DNA from 2 places in the Sodalis sp. C49 genome. Region 2 is predicted to be linked to the other one. Evidence: predicted binding sites of a transcription regulator. Region 2 holds the regulator's gene; the other holds the start of a gene.

Region 1 (8,156 bases), 1.4 Mb from region 2:
CAGCACCTGGCGGCGTATTTCCCGTCTCAGCACCTGTCCGGCGATAAAACCGACCCGCTCGCGCAGCCAGCCTGCCAACGCCCGCAGCGCAAACAGCGCCGCCATGGCGATAAACCAGCCCGTAAGCGCCTCGCGCGGCTGCTGCCCGACAATCAGCGCCTGCAGCAGATAAGCCAATACCCAGGCCTGGGCGATGATAACCAGGCCGCTCAGCAGGCCCAGCAGTAAAGAGAAACGAAGCCAGCGCTTTACCAGCGCGCTTTGCGACTTGAGCCAGCGGACAAGCACTTGCTGTCGGTTTTTATTCATTGAAGACAATTTCAGCCGGTGTGATGTGTATGTAAGTCGAAAATCCCATGTGGGGAAGCGAAAAGCCGGAAAAGGGCAGGCGTTCTCCAGCGTGCCGACATATTACCCTGTTGCGGCGGAGGTGAAAATAATAATGACATTTATCAGGGGACCTTTGCCTGCGGGCGCAACGGCATTTCAGCCGACTGGACGGCGCCGTGGGGATATGAAATTCTGCCGCTTTTTCGCATGCCATAAGTTGGGCGTTTTCATGGTATGCCGGGCGCCGGCATGCGACAAGGGGATGGCAGTAGCGCCATCCCCTCCCGGTATCAAATATCACATAAAACAAAAAGAAAGCGTTAACGTTGCAAACAGTGGTTTTGACGTTGTAACGGCATAGCGTGCGCTGGCGGCACAAAGCCCGGCTGGATGAGCCGCCGGGAGCGGCTCAAGCTCAGGGTCGCGCCGGGAGCGCGTCCCGGGCGGTCCAAAAAACGGGCTGGTTGTGGCGACAGGAACCGCGCATCAACGCCGCGCCTCGAAACGCCCTTACCGATCGTTTACCGGCACCAACCCGTCCAGATAACGTTCAGCGTCCAGCGCCGCCATGCAGCCGGTGCCGGCCGAGGTAATCGCCTGGCGGTAGATATGGTCCATCACGTCGCCCGCGGCAAATACGCCCGGAATGCTGGTCTGGGTGGCGTTGCCCGCAATACCGGACTGTACGCGGATATAGCCGTTCTCCAGCTCCAGCTGGTTGCCGAAAATCGCCGTATTGGGATGATGACCGATGGCGATAAATACGCCGGCGACCGCCAGCGTGTCGACCACGCCGCTGACGACGTTCTTCAGCCGCACGCCGGTCACGCCCATTTCATCTCCCACCACTTCTTCCAGGGTGCGGCCGGTATGCAGCACGATACTGCCGCTGGCGACCTTATCCATCAGGCGATCGATGAGGATTTTTTCCGCGCGGAAGATATCGCGCCGGTGGATCAGATGCACCTCGGTGGCGATATTGGACAGATACAGCGCTTCTTCCACGGCCGTATTGCCGCCGCCGACCACCGCGACTTTTTGCTGGCGGTAGAAGAAACCGTCGCAGGTGGCGCAGGCGGATACGCCTTTGCCCTTATAGGCTTCCTCCGACGGCAGGCCGATATAGCGCGCGGATGCGCCGGTGGCGATAATCAGGGCGTCACAGGTAAATTCACCGGTATCGCCGGTCAGCCGGAAAGGGCGGTTTTGTAAATCGACCTGGTTAATATGATCGAAAATGATTTCGGTGTTGAATTTTACGGCGTGGGCGTACATGCGCTCCATCAGCGAAGGCCCGGTCAGCCCTTCCGGATCGCCCGGCCAGTTCTCGACCTCGGTGGTGGTGGTCAGCTGGCCGCCTTGTTCCATACCGGTTATCAGCACCGGATGCAGGTTGGCGCGGGCGGCATAAACCGCGGCGGTATATCCCGCCGGTCCCGACCCCAGGATAATTAATTTACTGTGTTTCGCCGTAGACATATTTTCCTCGTTTAACTCACCGCTTAGATCCCAACTCGTCGATGATAAGAAAGTTACCAGACAATGAAAAGGATGCAAAAAGTTGTTGGCGATTTTTATCATCGTTATGGACTATCGATAGGCGGATTTTACCATCAATTAGGACATTATCGGGCTAAAAAGAGCCCTTAAGCCCCGGACAATGTGTTTCCGCAGGATTTAATCGGCATGTTGTTCTGATTTTTATCGTTTTACTTTGACAATACGCTGCGCTTTTGCGAAAACATCAGGGTAAGGAAAATGATGCGTTGGTTTCGGACAGGCAGTTAGCAAGGCAGTTGAAACAGTTGGCCCTAAAATAAAACAGACAACGGGTCTTAAAGCAAACCCTGATACATTGAAGTCGGCAGGGGTGTGGCAAGCACAGGGAAGGTACTAAGAGAGACAATAATAATGGTAGACAATAAAAAGCGCCCGGGAAAGGATCTCGATCGTATTGACCGTAACATCCTCAATGAGTTGCAAAAGGATGGCCGGATATCAAACGTCGAACTTTCTAAACGGGTTGGATTATCCCCAACACCTTGCCTGGAACGCGTGCGCCGTCTTGAGCGCCAGGGTTTCATCCAAGGGTATACCGCTTTACTTAATCCACATTATCTTGATGCGTCTTTACTGGTGTTTGTGGAGATTACCCTTAACCGGGGTGCGCCCGATGTGTTTGAGCAATTCAATACCGCCGTACAAAAGCTGGAAGAAATTCAGGAATGCCATTTGGTTTCGGGTGATTTCGACTATCTGCTGAAAACGCGGGTGCCTGATATGTCGGCCTATCGTAAACTGCTGGGCGAGACGCTGTTGCGCCTGCCGGGGGTCAACGATACGCGTACCTACGTGGTGATGGAAGAAGTGAAGCAGAGCAACCGGCTGGTCATTAAGACACGCTAAGTCATAACACAGGTGCAAATTTCACGTTTTATGGTTACACTCCTGTGCATTCATACAGTTTCAGCGCCGGCGGCATGACGGCCGGCGCTGTTATTAAGCTATTATATCGGTTATATCGGCATAGATAACCCTGGAGAGCCTTTCTTGAGCCAGGAATATACAGAAGATAAAGAAGTTGAATTGAAAACGCTCAGCAGCAGTCGCCGGTTACTCGAGGCTGTTCTGATTGTCATGGCGATTTTTGCCCTCTATTTGATGATTTCCCTGGTCAGTTTCAACCCTTCCGACCCCAGTTGGTCGCAAACTGCCTGGCATGGTCCTATCCATAACCTGGGGGGCGGCATCGGCGCCTGGTTTGCCGATACGCTGTTCTTCACCTTCGGCGTGCTGGCCTATGCCCTTCCGCCGCTGATGCTGATTTTCTGCTGGACGTCGTTTCGCCAGCGGGAAGAGCAGGACTATGTGGACTATTTTGCCCTGTCGCTGCGGCTGATTGGGACGCTGGCGCTGATCCTGACCTCATGCGGCCTGGCCGCGCTCAATGTCGACGATCTCTATTACTTTGCCTCGGGCGGCGTGATCGGCAGCCTGCTCAGCAACGCCATGCTGCCGTGGTTTAACGGCATCGGCGCCACCCTGACCCTGCTCTGCGTATGGGCGTCCGGCCTGACCCTGTTTACCGGCTGGTCCTGGCTCACCATTGCCGAAAAAATCGGCGGCGTGGTCATGGGTTGCCTGACATTTATGTCGAACCGCTCCCGCCGCGACGAGCGGGACTACGACGACGAGTACGATGACGAAGACCTGGAGGCCGCAGGGGACGACGCGGTCCGCGCCGAAGCGTTGGACGCGCTTGACCCGCTGCTGGCGACCTCCGGCCCTGATGCCGCCGGGACCAAGCCTGATGCCGCTCCCGCGGCTATCGGCACGGTGGCGGGGCCTTCCGCCACGTCCAGCCATCCGGAGCTCGCCGAGCAGACCGGCGACCCGCTGGCCGTCACGCCGCCGGGCGCGGTGTCGCCGCCGGTGGCGGCCCCTGCGGCCGGCCCCGCGCCTGCCGCCGTCTACTCCCAGCAGCCCGCCGCGCCGGCCCCCCAGTCGGCGTCCGCGCAGGCTATCCCGCAATATCGTTTTGAGTTGCCGGACGCACCGTCCGTTCCTCCTTCCCAGGGCGGCTTTCCCGATGAAGACGATGATGGTCCGCAGATGGGCGACTGGCAGCACGACGGTGACGAATCGCACACGCCATACGATTTCAACGTGGCGCAGCGCAGCAGCGGGCAGGTCACTGCTTCCACGCCGCCTTATGACGCCGCCGCGCTGACCTTTATGCCGGCGTTCAGCGCCACCAGCGACGAAAATCCGCAGGTCAAGCAGGGCATCGGTCCTGAATTGCCGCGTCCTAACCGGGTACGCATCCCCACGCGCCGGGAGCTTGCCTCGTTTGGCATCAAGCTGCCGTCGCAGCGCAACGCGACGGCGACGGCGCAGCAACACCCGCAGGAAGAAGACGCGCTGTCGCAGGCGCCGCAGTCCGAGGAAGAACAAGCCGCCGCCCAGCAGTCGGCGCTGCACCAGGAATTTCTGCAGCAGCAGGAACAACGCTATGGCGCGGCCGGGACCGAGGGCGACGACGAGGAAGAAGACGCCTGGCAGCAACAGCAGCTGGCCGCCGAATTTCAACGCCGGCAGGAGATGCGTGACGTGGCGGACGCCGACGAACGGGCCATGCCGACATCGCCGGTTTCGCCGCCGGCCGGCATTGATGCGCCTGCGGCGTTCGCTCCGCCGCCGCGGGCCGATCGGGTGGATGATACTCTCGCAGCCCGGTTTACGCCCTCCACGCAGCCTGGTCACGAGTTCGGTTCCGGCGCGTCGACCGCGGCCGGGCATGTTCCCGGCGGTTATGACGAGCAGGCTCATTCCCGCGCAGAGGATTATCCGGCCGACGGTGAGGACGCGCTGTCGGACGGGCATGTCCAGCCTTCGGCACGGCTAGGGGCAGGCGCCGCGCCGGCGCCATTGCCGTCGCCGGTGGGGGGGCGCGCGGTGGTTCAGCCGGCGGCGCCCGCCATGGACAGCCTGATCCATCCCTTCCTGATGCGTAATGAACAACCGTTGCACAAGCCCACCACGCCGCTGCCGACGCTGGACCTGTTAACGTCGCCGCCGGTGGAGGACGAACCGGTGGATATGTTCGCGCTGGAGCAAACCGCGCGGCTGGTTGAAGCGCGGCTGGCGGACTACCGCGTGAAGGCCGAGGTGGTCGGTATTTCTCCCGGTCCGGTTATTACTCGCTTCGAGCTGGACCTGGCGCCGGGCGTGAAAGCGGCGCGCATCTCCAATTTGTCGCGGGATTTGGCGCGCTCCCTGTCGGCAGTGGCGGTGCGGGTGGTGGAAGTGATCCCCGGCAAACCTTACGTCGGCTTGGAATTGCCGAACAAGCGCCGCCAGACGGTGTATCTGCGCGAAGTGCTGGATTGCGATAAATTCCGCGAGACCGTCTCGCCGCTGGCTATCGTGCTGGGCAAGGACATTGCCGGCCAGCCGGTGATTGCCGATCTGGCCAAAATGCCCCATCTGCTGGTGGCCGGTACCACCGGGTCAGGTAAATCGGTGGGGGTCAACGCCATGATCCTCAGTATGCTGTATAAAGCGACGCCGGAAGAGGTGCGCTTTATCATGATTGACCCGAAAATGCTGGAACTGTCGGTGTACGAAGGCATTCCCCACCTGCTGACCGAAGTGGTCACCGACATGAAAGACGCCGCCAATGCCCTGCGCTGGTGCGTGGGCGAGATGGAGCGCCGCTATAAACTGATGTCGGCCCTGGGGGTGCGTAACCTGGCCGGCTATAACGAACGTATTGAACAGGCTATCGCCATGGGCCGGCCGGTGCCGGATCCTTTCTGGAAACCGGGCGACGGCATGGCCGATTCGCCGCCGATGCTGGAAAAACTGCCATATATCGTGGTGTTGGTGGACGAGTTCGCCGACCTGATGATGGCGGTGGGCAAAAAGGTGGAAGAGCTGATTGCGCGTTTGGCCCAGAAAGCCCGCGCCGCCGGCATCCATCTGGTGCTGGCGACCCAGCGGCCATCGGTTGACGTGATAACCGGCCTGATCAAGGCCAATATCCCGACCCGTATCGCCTTTACCGTGTCCAGTAAAATCGACTCCCGTACCATTCTCGATCAGTCGGGGGCGGAATCATTGCTCGGCATGGGCGATATGCTGTACCTGGCGCCCAACTCTTCCATACCGGTGCGTGTGCACGGCGCCTTTGTGCGCGACCAGGAGGTGCACGCGGTCGTCAGCGACTGGAAGGCCCGCGGCCGGCCGCAGTATATTGACAGCATCACCAGCGCGGGCGAAGAGGGTGAGGCCGGTCCCGGCGGCATGGACAGCGACGAGGAACTGGATCCGTTATTCGATCAGGCGGTGCAGTTCGTGGTCGACAAGCGCCGCGCCTCGATTTCCGGGGTGCAGCGCCAGTTCCGCATCGGCTATAACCGCGCCGCCCGCATCATCGAGCAAATGGAGATCCAGGGCATCGTCAGTTCGCAGGGCCATAACGGCAACCGTGAAGTACTGGCCCCGCCATCGCCGGATTAACGCGCTGGTGCCCATGACAGGCCTGCTTTGACCGCCAGGGGGGTAACCCCCTGTGCAAAGATGCGTAAAGCGGCAGGTTTTCAGAGGATTGGCCTATGCCTTCCCGTCATTGTTCCGATAAAGTTAAGCCTATCAGGGTGCCGCCTTCCGGCCGGTCTATTTCTTGCCGGCCCGGACGTTGCGCCTTTCATTTTTCAAGGAATGCTTATAATGAATAAAAGGTTATTAGTCGCTTGCCTGCTTAGCGCCGTGGTTGCCGCGCCGGCGCTGGCCGATGATGCCGGCGCGCTGCAAAGCCGCCTGAATCGGGTCAACAGTTTCCATGCCGCATTCACCCAGAAAGTGACCAGCGCGGACGGCGGCGCGGTGCAGGAAGGCGAAGGCGAACTGTGGGTAAAACGGCCGAATCTGTTTAACTGGCATATGACCGCGCCGGATGAGAGCCTGCTGATTTCCGACGGTAAAACGCTGTGGTTTTATAATCCCTTTGTCGAACAGGCCACCGCCACCTGGCTGAAAAACGCCACCGGCAATACGCCGTTTATGCTGATTACCCGCAACAGCCCGGACGACTGGCGGCAATACAACGTCAAGCAAACCAACGATCGGTTTGAGCTGACGCCCAAGACCGCCAGCGGCAACCTGAAGCAATTTACCATCGACGTCAGCGCCAGCGGCACCATCAACAGCTTTACCGCCGTCGAGCAGGACGGGCAGCGCAGCGCCTACCAGCTGAAAAGCCAGAATAACGGCCAGGTGGATGACGCCAAATTCCGTTTTACCCCTCCCAAGGGCGTGACGCTGGACGATCAGCGTCAGTGAGGTAAAAATGAGCAATCTGTCGCTTGATTTTTCCCATAACGAATTCCAGCCGCTGGCCGCGCGCATGCGCCCCAGAACGCTGGAAGAATATGTCGGGCAGCAGCATCTGCTGGCGCCGGGCAAGCCGCTGCCGCGCGCCATCCATAACGGGCAACTGCACTCCATGATCCTGTGGGGGCCGCCCGGTACCGGAAAAACCACGCTGGCGGAGCTGATTGCGCGTTACGGCAACGCCGATGTGGAGCGTATTTCGGCGGTGACCTCGGGCATCAAGGAAATCCGCGAGGCGATCGAGCGCGCGCGCCACAATCGTGATGCCGGTCGCCGCACCATCTTGTTCGTCGACGAAGTGCATCGCTTTAATAAAAGCCAGCAGGACGCCTTCCTGCCGCATGTGGAAGAGGGCACCATTACCCTGATTGGCGCCACTACGGAAAACCCTTCGTTCGAGCTTAACTCCGCGCTGCTCTCCCGCGCCAAAGTTTACCTGCTGAAGGCGCTTACCGCCGGGGATATCGAACAGGTGCTGGCCCAGGCCATGACCGATACGGAGCGGGGCTATGGCGGCCAGAATATCGTGCTGCCGGACGAGACGCGCCGGGTGCTGGCGGAGTGGGTGAACGGCGATGCACGCCGCGCGCTCAACAGCCTGGAAATGATGGCGGATATGGCGCAAACCGATGCCCAGGGCAACCGGGTGCTTACGCCGCTGCTGCTGAAGGAAATTTCCGGCGAGCGCAACGCCCGTTTTGATAATAAGGGCGATCGTTATTATGATTTGATTTCGGCGCTGCATAAATCGGTGCGCGGTTCCGCGCCGGATGCGGCGCTATATTGGTATGCGCGCATCATCACCGCCGGCGGCGATCCGCTTTACGTGGCGCGCCGCCTGCTGGCCATCGCCTCGGAGGATGTGGGCAATGCCGATCCGCGCGGCATGCAGGTTGCCCTGGCGGCCTGGGATTGTTTTACCCGCGTCGGTC
Region 2 (8,156 bases):
GCCGGCGCCTTAGCGCCCGGCGACCGGTATATTGCCGCCTGAAGAAACGCATTCTTCCCGCATCGGCAGGTTAATAAAATGGCGTTCTGAGCTACAATATCGGAGCTGACCACCTGAAACCATGGGGAACAGGATGACGGACGATCCCTCTATCGCCTTATTGGCATCCATTACCTGGCTGACTGACCAGGATCCGCCGCCATCGCCCGCCCTGGCGGACTGGTTGATGGAACAAGGGTCGATGACCCGGCGCTTCGAGCGCCATTGCCGGCGGGTTACCATCCGCCGCGGCCGCGAAGGTTATTTCCCGGCCCAGGCGCTGGGAGACGATATCGCTCTGTTGCCGCCAAGCGATCGCTACTGGCTGCGCGAAATCGTCTTATGCGGCGATGAACGGCCCTGGCTGGCCGGCCGCACCCTGGTGCCCGAAAACGCCATGAACGGAGCGGAGTGGGCGCTCACCACGCTGGGAGATATCCCCCTGGGCCGCTGGCTGTTCCGCGGCCGGGCGCCGGAGCGGGACTTTATCCAGCTGGGCCGCGCTGACGGCCTGTGGGCGCGGCGCTCCTGCCTGCGGCCGGACGGTAAGCCGTTATTGCTGACCGAACTGTTTTTACCCCAAGCCCCGCTGTATTGTTAAGCGCCGTGCGAGAATGATGAAGTAAAGGAGAAATAAGTGGAACAAAGCGCCACGATGGGCAAATGGCAGGCCTGGTGCCGCCTGATGCGCATTGATAAACCCATTGGTTCTCTGTTATTGCTTTGGCCGACCCTGTGGGCTTTATGGCTGGCGGGAAGCGGCACGCCCGCTTTCGGCACGCTGGTGGTATTTGTCCTCGGGGTGTTTTTCATGCGCGCCGCGGGGTGTGTCGTCAATGATTATGCCGATCGCAAGATAGACGGCCACGTCAAGCGTACGGCATCCCGCCCTTTGCCCAGCGGTCTTATCAGCGAAAAAGAAGCCAAGATCATCTTTGTGGTCCTGGTAGGGGTGTCGTTTGGGCTGGTGCTGACGCTTAATACCATGACCATTGCGCTATCGGTGGCGGGACTGGCGCTGGCCTGGGCGTACCCCTTTATGAAGCGGGTAACCCATCTGCCGCAACTGGTGCTGGGCGCGGCGTTCGGCTGGTCGATACCGATGGGCTACGCGGCGGTCAGTGAGTCCTTACCTCTTTCCTGCTGGCTGCTGTTTGCCGCCAATATCCTCTGGACGGTGGCGTACGATACGCAGTACGCCATGGTGGATCGCGATGACGATATCCGTATCGGCGTCAAATCCACCGCCATCCTTTTTGGGCGCCATGACAAACTGATTATCGGCCTGCTGCAAGCGGCGACGCTGCTGTTGCTGGTCTGGCTGGGAATACGGTCTGCGCTGGGGGTGATGTTCTATACGTCCCTGGCGCTGGCGGGGGCGTTATTTGTCTATCAGCAAAAACTGATCGCGCGGCGGGAACGGGATGCCTGTTTTAAAGCTTTTTTAAACAATAACCTGGTGGGTATGCTGATTTTTATCGGTATTGCCCTGAGTTTTTTCGGCCAGGGCCGTTTATAGCAGCGCGGTAAAGACGGGCGATGCGTCGGCATACGCCCGTTGCGTTTCTTACACCGTGGACGGGGAAGCGTCTTCCGGCGTTGCGGCCAGCAGGCTGGCGCTGTTAATGGTCAGCTGTACCTCCGGCGTCATCAGTTCGCTCAGGATTTCGCTCATCTCATTGACCTTCTCGCCGATGGCATCGCCGGTGTCGCTAATATAATGTTCATCCCGCAGCGTCGCCACCAGGGTGGAGAATACCGCTTTATCAAAAAACTCCGGCGCGTTGATGCCATGCAACACCGAAAGTCGCTGGGCCATAATCCGGCTTTCCTTCTCCAATGTGCCGCGATTGATCCGGGGATTAAAACGCAGCAATGAAAAGGTAATGGCATACCGTTGCAATGTCTCGCGCACGCCCGCCGCCAGCAGTTGCAAGGTAAATGATTGCGGAGGGTTCAAGAACAACCGCCCCTCGCGCTCGGCAATCAGCTTCTGGCGCGACAGTTCCCCGATGAGCGCGTCGATGACCGGGCCGAGCTGCGACGTCTCGTAGCGCATGAACAGCTCGGCTTTCATCAGTGGGTAAAGCAAATCGATACGGCGTGCCAGCTGCGCGCGATCGATGCCGGGATGGCCGATAATGATACTGGCGACCAACGCGGGCAGGATAAACAGATGCTGGATATTATTGCGGTAATAGGTCATCAGTACCGCCTGCTCGCGGGACAGGTAGATGATATCGCCAATGGTATCCTGCTCGACGCTGAATTTGTTCATCGCCAGGGCATGCTCCAACAGGTCCTGCGCCGTGGTGTCCGGCACCGTGACGTCATCGGCGTAGGGCACATTGCGCATCAGTTCCAGATAGCAGGCCAACTGCTGCAAAAGCTGCTCGCGGGTTAACGAACGCTGGCGGGAGGCCAGCAACACCGTGGAACACAGGTTGATGGCGTTTGCCGCCGCGGCGTTATTAATGCGCACCATGATTTTCGCGGCGATGTCATCCACCGCCGGCGCCAGCCAGCCGGGACGCTGGGCTTCGATGGGGTCGATGGAATCACGCCAGTGCGGTACCTGCTGGTTAAGATAGGCGCTTAACGACAGCGGCTCGCCAAAATTGACATAACCCTGTCCCAGGTTGCGTAACTTACGTAAACCGCGCACCATCTGCACAAAGCCTTCTTTTTCCTTGGTGGCGCCCCGTAATTCCTTGGCGTAGGTCGCCACTTCCATAACATGTTCATAGCCGACATAGATGGGCACCAGCGTAATAGGCCGGTTGCCGCCGCGCAGCATCGCCTGGATGGTCATGGTCAATGTGCCGGTCTTGGGATCGAGCAGGCGCCCGGTACGCGACCGCCCGCCTTCCATAAAATATTCCACCGAATAACCCCGGGTAAATAACTCACCCAGATATTCGCGGAATATGGTGGAGTAAAGTTTATTGCCCTTGAAGGTACGCCGGATAAAAAACGCGCCCAGCCGACGAAAAATCGGACCCGCCGGCCAGAAGTTCAGGTTAATGCCGGCGGCGATATGCGGCGGCACCAGCCCCTGATGATACAGGACATAGGACAGCAGCAGATAATCCATATGGCTGCGGTGACAGGGCACATAGACAATCTCATGGCCGTCCTCGGCCAGTTGCCGGACGCGTTCGGCATTGCGCACGTGCAGGCCCTGGTATAGCCGGTTCCAGGTCCAGCTTAATACCCGATCCGACAAGCGCACGGCTTCATAGGAAAAATCCGCCGCAATTTCTTCCATCAGCTCGATGGCGTTTTGCTGCGCTTTATCAGTCGAGATTTTTTTAGCGCGGGCTTCGTCCTCCACGGCTTTTTCAATCGCCTTGGACGCCAGCAGCTTATTGAATAAATCCTGGCGGACAGGCAGCCGCGGCCCCACAGCCACCAGGCGTTGGCGGGCAAAATGAATCATGGCGACGCGTGCCAGCTTCTGCGCGATGGTTTTATCGGTGCCATGCTCGGTCGCCATATAGCGCATGGACAGCGGACGGGAAAAACGCACAAAGCTGTCGCGCCCCAACCACAAGACGGCGATAAACTTCTGGAAACCATTGAGGAGGCGCAACTGGGGCGCCGGCTGGTTCTGCTGCGCTTCACGGCCGGGCGATCGTCCGAACATAACGGATACCGGCACCATCTGGACATCAAGCTGCGGATTATTGCGATGTAAATCCAGATAATCGTGAAACAGCTTCACGGATTCCAGTTTTTCGGAAAAATAGCGAAAAATACGGGGGCCATCGTGGATAAAGACGTAGCGCGGCAAGACGACGCCGTCGATCTCCAGCGGTATCAGCGGATCGGACAACCCCAGTTGCAGACATTGCGCGCGCAGGGTGAGCAGGTCCGTCTTGGAGTTATAGGGCAAAACATACATCATTGGCCGCAGCGGGTCCAAGCCGGCTTCTTGCCGGGGATTGGCGGGAATGGCTTTACTCCGCACCAGTAGCCTGAGCGGTAAATTCAACAACGTATAATAAATAGTACGCCAGCCTGACATATCTTCGTGAAGCCTCTTGTTAGCATTGCGCCACAAGAATACCAGAAACCGCGCGACAGATCTGTGGTGATGCGAACGAGAAGAAACGGTAATATAGGCACAATTTTTCTTTAGCGCGCAAAATTATGGCAAACCAAACCAACGGACTTCGGCGCATCTTTAACGCCATGGGCTATTCCATAAAAGGATATCGCGCCGCCTGGCGGCATGAAGCCGCTTTTCGCCAGGAAGTGGTGGTTGCCGTGGTGGCGATTGCCCTTGCCTGTTACCTGGAGCCAGAACCCGTGGCGCGGATTTTATTGATCGGTTCGGTATGGCTGGTGCTGATCGTTGAGATCGTGAATAGTGCTATTGAAGCGGTGGTGGATCGCATCGGGCCGGAGCTGCATCCGCTTTCTGGCCGGGCGAAGGACCTGGGCTCGGCGGCGGTGACCCTGGCCATTGTTTTGGCGCTGTTCGTGTGGATAACGCTGTTATGGCGGTATATTCCTTAAAATGGCCGGCGCGGCCGGTCGTCGGCAGGGTTTTATCACATTTTGCAACGCTTGTGGTTTTCAATTGGTGCGGACCTGTATATACTCACAGAAAGACTGTATAAACAAACAGGGGACGGAATGAAAGCATTAACCGCCAGACAACAAGAGGTATTTGACCTCATCCGCGATCATCTTGCGCAAACCGGCATGCCGCCGACCCGGGCGGAGATCGCGCATCGTCTGGGATTTAAATCCCCTAACGCCGCCGAAGAGCACCTTAAGGCGCTGGCGCGCAAGGGCGCCATCGAAATCGTTTCCGGCGCCTCGCGCGGCATCCGGTTATTGATAGAAGAAGAAACCGGCCTGCCGCTGATCGGCCGCGTGGCCGCCGGAGAACCCCTGCTGGCCGAACAGCATATCGAAAGCCATTACCAGATCGATCCCGATCTGTTTAAGCCCCACGCGGATTTCCTGCTGCGTGTCAGCGGCATGTCCATGAAGGATATCGGCATCATGGACGGCGATCTGCTGGCGGTGCATAAAACCCAGGATGCCCATAACGGTCAGGTCGTGGTGGCGCGAATCAATGACGAGGTCACGGTAAAACGCCTGAAAAGACACGGTAACATCGTTGAGTTGCTACCGGAAAACAGCGAGTTTTCGCCCATTATTGTCGATTTGCGCGAGCAGGAAATGTCCATCGAAGGTTTAGCGGTCGGCGTTATCCGCAACGGCAACTGGATTTAACTCACGGTGCTCCATGGCATCCTGAATATCCCTTATCCCGCGTCAGCGAGAATTTTATGGCGGATAACCGGCGACGCGGAATGCGGGTTCGCCGCCATAAAAGTGCTGCGGCGCGTCCGCTGCCGCTAGCGGTATTTATATTTAGTTACAATTAGCGATGTACGGGCTGATACCTTCTACCTACTGTTTTATTTCACCTTATAGCCCATACGGCGTTTATAACCCTGCCAATATGGTCTAATCATCTGCTGAATAAACCTTATGCCAAATCCCCTGCTATACTTTAGACATAGGGTTAACTTATGACATGCAGGTTTTGGGACGCAATACGTGTCCTCGCTATGCGCTAACAAAACCTGGAGTGGCAGATGTTGACTGAGAAACCGATAACCAAGGAGAACTCCGATGAACAAAGATGAAGCCAGCGGTAATTGGAAACAGTTCAAAGGTAAAATGAAAGAACAATGGGGTAAGCTTACTGACGATGATCTGACGGTAGTTGAAGGTAAACGCGATCAGTTAATCGGTAAGATCCAGGAACGTTACGGTTACGGCAAAGAAGCCGCGGAAACGGAAGTAAAGGACTGGGAAACACGTAACAAATATCGTTGGTAATGATTTTTGGAAATCATGACTAATGCATATTCACTGTGCGGTTATGGCTTCCTTAAGTGTTCCTACCCAAAGGTACAAGGACGTACCACCTATTTTATATGATCCTATCAGCATTCCCCTGTTTTGCCGCCTCTCCAATGTATTAACCAAACGCGTTATCTCACTTCAGCCATAATAAACGTCATTTGCTCCCGGGTTCTTGTAAAAGCCAAAATGGGACGCTAGCGTTTCTTTATCGCTACGCTATGATCGTGTCCGCAGTCCTGGGGATTGTCACAAGCTTGCACTTCGGCGCATAAGGTACAAAATCCGTGTGCCTCGACGACATTATGGCGCATGGCGAAACCCGTGGCTTGCGCCATTTTTTGCAAAATATCTTCAATGCCTTCGGTTGATTGTTCAGTCACCTGGCCGCAGCGATCGCAGATAAAGAAGGCGGAGGTGTGACTGGGCTGCTCAAAATGGTGGCAAAGAACAAAGCTGTTAGTGGATTCCACTCTATGGATAAAACCTTGTTCCAGAAGGAAATCCAGCGCGCGGTAAATTGTCGGCGGCTTTGCCTGCGGTTCCGTCGCCCGCAGCAGATCAAGCAGGTCGTAAGCACTGATCGCGCCATCCTGCTGTGTCATCAGGCGCAACACTTCCAGTCGCTGTGGCGTCAGGCGCACGTTGCGTTGCTCACATAATTGTTCAGCCTGGCTGAGCAATTGAGACTGATCGGTGGTATTCATAGCGTTTCCCCACTGCTGATTTCCGCCCTCTATCTTATCATGAAGGCGGAAAAACGCCGAATATTGGCGTGTTTTAACCCATATTGTCACCGGCAAAAGGGTGAGGGGACGGGGATCGGGGGCAGGTTTCTTTAGCTGTGGCGTTCGAACGGAGCCGCTGGTTTTCAGCAAACGGGATAACGGATATTGATACTATCTGTGACGCTGTTGGCAATAGCAATTAAATGGTATATCACCTGTTTATTACTGGCCTTGGTTTTCCGCTTAATATTTATTTTGTGAGAAGAAAGCGTTTTTTCTTTAATGTGCAATTGGGTACAGATATACATGGTGTCATAACCTGACATCCACATGGTTAAAATTTCTACTTCGGTCTTGCTAAAACGCAGCGGAGAGAACCCGATGGCGGAATCGTCATTGCGCCAGGCTTTGGTGTCCATAAAGTAACGGATTATCATTAATAATGTGCTGATCTTTATAAATTTTGATAAAATAATCACATTATCCCTGATTGGCACGAAATCATGGAACTTAATATTCTCATTACCAATGAAAATAAAAAAAAGCGTCAAAGGCCGTTCGTCAATAATGGATTTTAATCCTTCTCCATCCCCTTGATACTGATAAGAGTTTTGATTAATAAAAACTATCGAAGGATTGGCGTTTTTGCATCTCATTCGCAACGTGCTGATATTGTCCACATCGCGAATGGCGCCTTTGATACCGCTTGCCGACAATGAGCTTTTAAGCGCGCATTTAGTATAAGTGCAAGGATCGAGTATAAATACTGTCATAATAATATCTGCAATTAGATTCATCCTGAAATAAAAAGGATTCGGATAAAAAATGACATAGGGGAATATTAAAATATAAAAATTACTGTCTATATCGATTTATCATTTTTCAACCTTTTATCAGCATGGCTGGATAAATTTGAATTAAGATCATGTGATAAATGATTATGATCGCTTTGTAAATCACTTGGGGAGGTATTGGGATGAAATGGTGCTTATTTGAGACGCCGTGGCCTTTTCACGCATTCTGGAAGCATAATTATTTAACAATCTTTAAACATTTACCTATGTTTAGTAAGAATTAAACATTAACATGGTTGATGAATCGCCGCATGGGGTGTTCGCTACCTAATAGGGTTTCTGTGATACACTACACAGATAATCTCCCTGTATTCCTTAAACCCATTTTTATGCCTGCATATGACGTTATGACATTTTCAACCGAGGCTAACAGCCGGCTGGCCGTAGCGCCATTTTCCCCGCAGCGCTTTTCCGTCGCGCCGATGCTGGACTGGACCGATCGTCACTGCCGCTATTTTCTGCGCCAGCTGACCCGTCATGCATTGCTGTATACGGAGATGGTGACCACCGGCGCATTGCTATACGGCAAGGGCGACTACCTGGCCTATAACGAGGCCGAGCATCCGGTGGCGTTGCAATTGGGCGGCAGCGAGCCGGATGCATTGGCGCAATGCGCGCGCATGGGCGCGCTGCGCGGTTATGACGA

The links. Region 2 encodes LexA, which represses DNA repair genes until DNA is damaged. Its sites were predicted from a motif close to TNCTGTATGTACATACAGNA; they were not measured.
Region 1: ABUK12_RS08780 (DNA translocase FtsK 4TM domain-containing protein) is a predicted target of LexA. The motif match lies at 2,777-2,796, and genes of this name have one in related genera.

What each region holds. Positions count from the first base shown of each region.
Region 1 covers NZ_CP163303.1:1,945,616-1,953,771, reverse strand. The annotation lists gene cydD (heme ABC transporter permease/ATP-binding protein CydD) at 1-309, opposite strand, end outside; gene trxB (thioredoxin-disulfide reductase) at 841-1,809, opposite strand; gene lrp (leucine-responsive transcriptional regulator Lrp) at 2,242-2,736, shown strand; gene ABUK12_RS08780 (DNA translocase FtsK 4TM domain-containing protein) at 2,881-6,351, shown strand; gene lolA (outer membrane lipoprotein chaperone LolA) at 6,562-7,173, shown strand; gene ABUK12_RS08770 (replication-associated recombination protein A) at 7,181-8,156, shown strand, end outside.
Region 2 covers NZ_CP163303.1:3,342,273-3,350,428, reverse strand. The annotation lists gene ubiC (chorismate lyase) at 134-640, shown strand; gene ubiA (4-hydroxybenzoate octaprenyltransferase) at 695-1,558, shown strand; gene plsB (glycerol-3-phosphate 1-O-acyltransferase PlsB) at 1,607-4,066, opposite strand; gene ABUK12_RS15040 (diacylglycerol kinase) at 4,192-4,560, shown strand; gene lexA (transcriptional repressor LexA) at 4,681-5,289, shown strand; gene ABUK12_RS15030 (CsbD family protein) at 5,695-5,904, shown strand; gene zur (zinc uptake transcriptional repressor Zur) at 6,126-6,635, opposite strand; gene rcsA (transcriptional regulator RcsA) at 6,800-7,429, opposite strand; gene dusA (tRNA dihydrouridine(20/20a) synthase DusA) at 7,858-8,156, shown strand, end outside.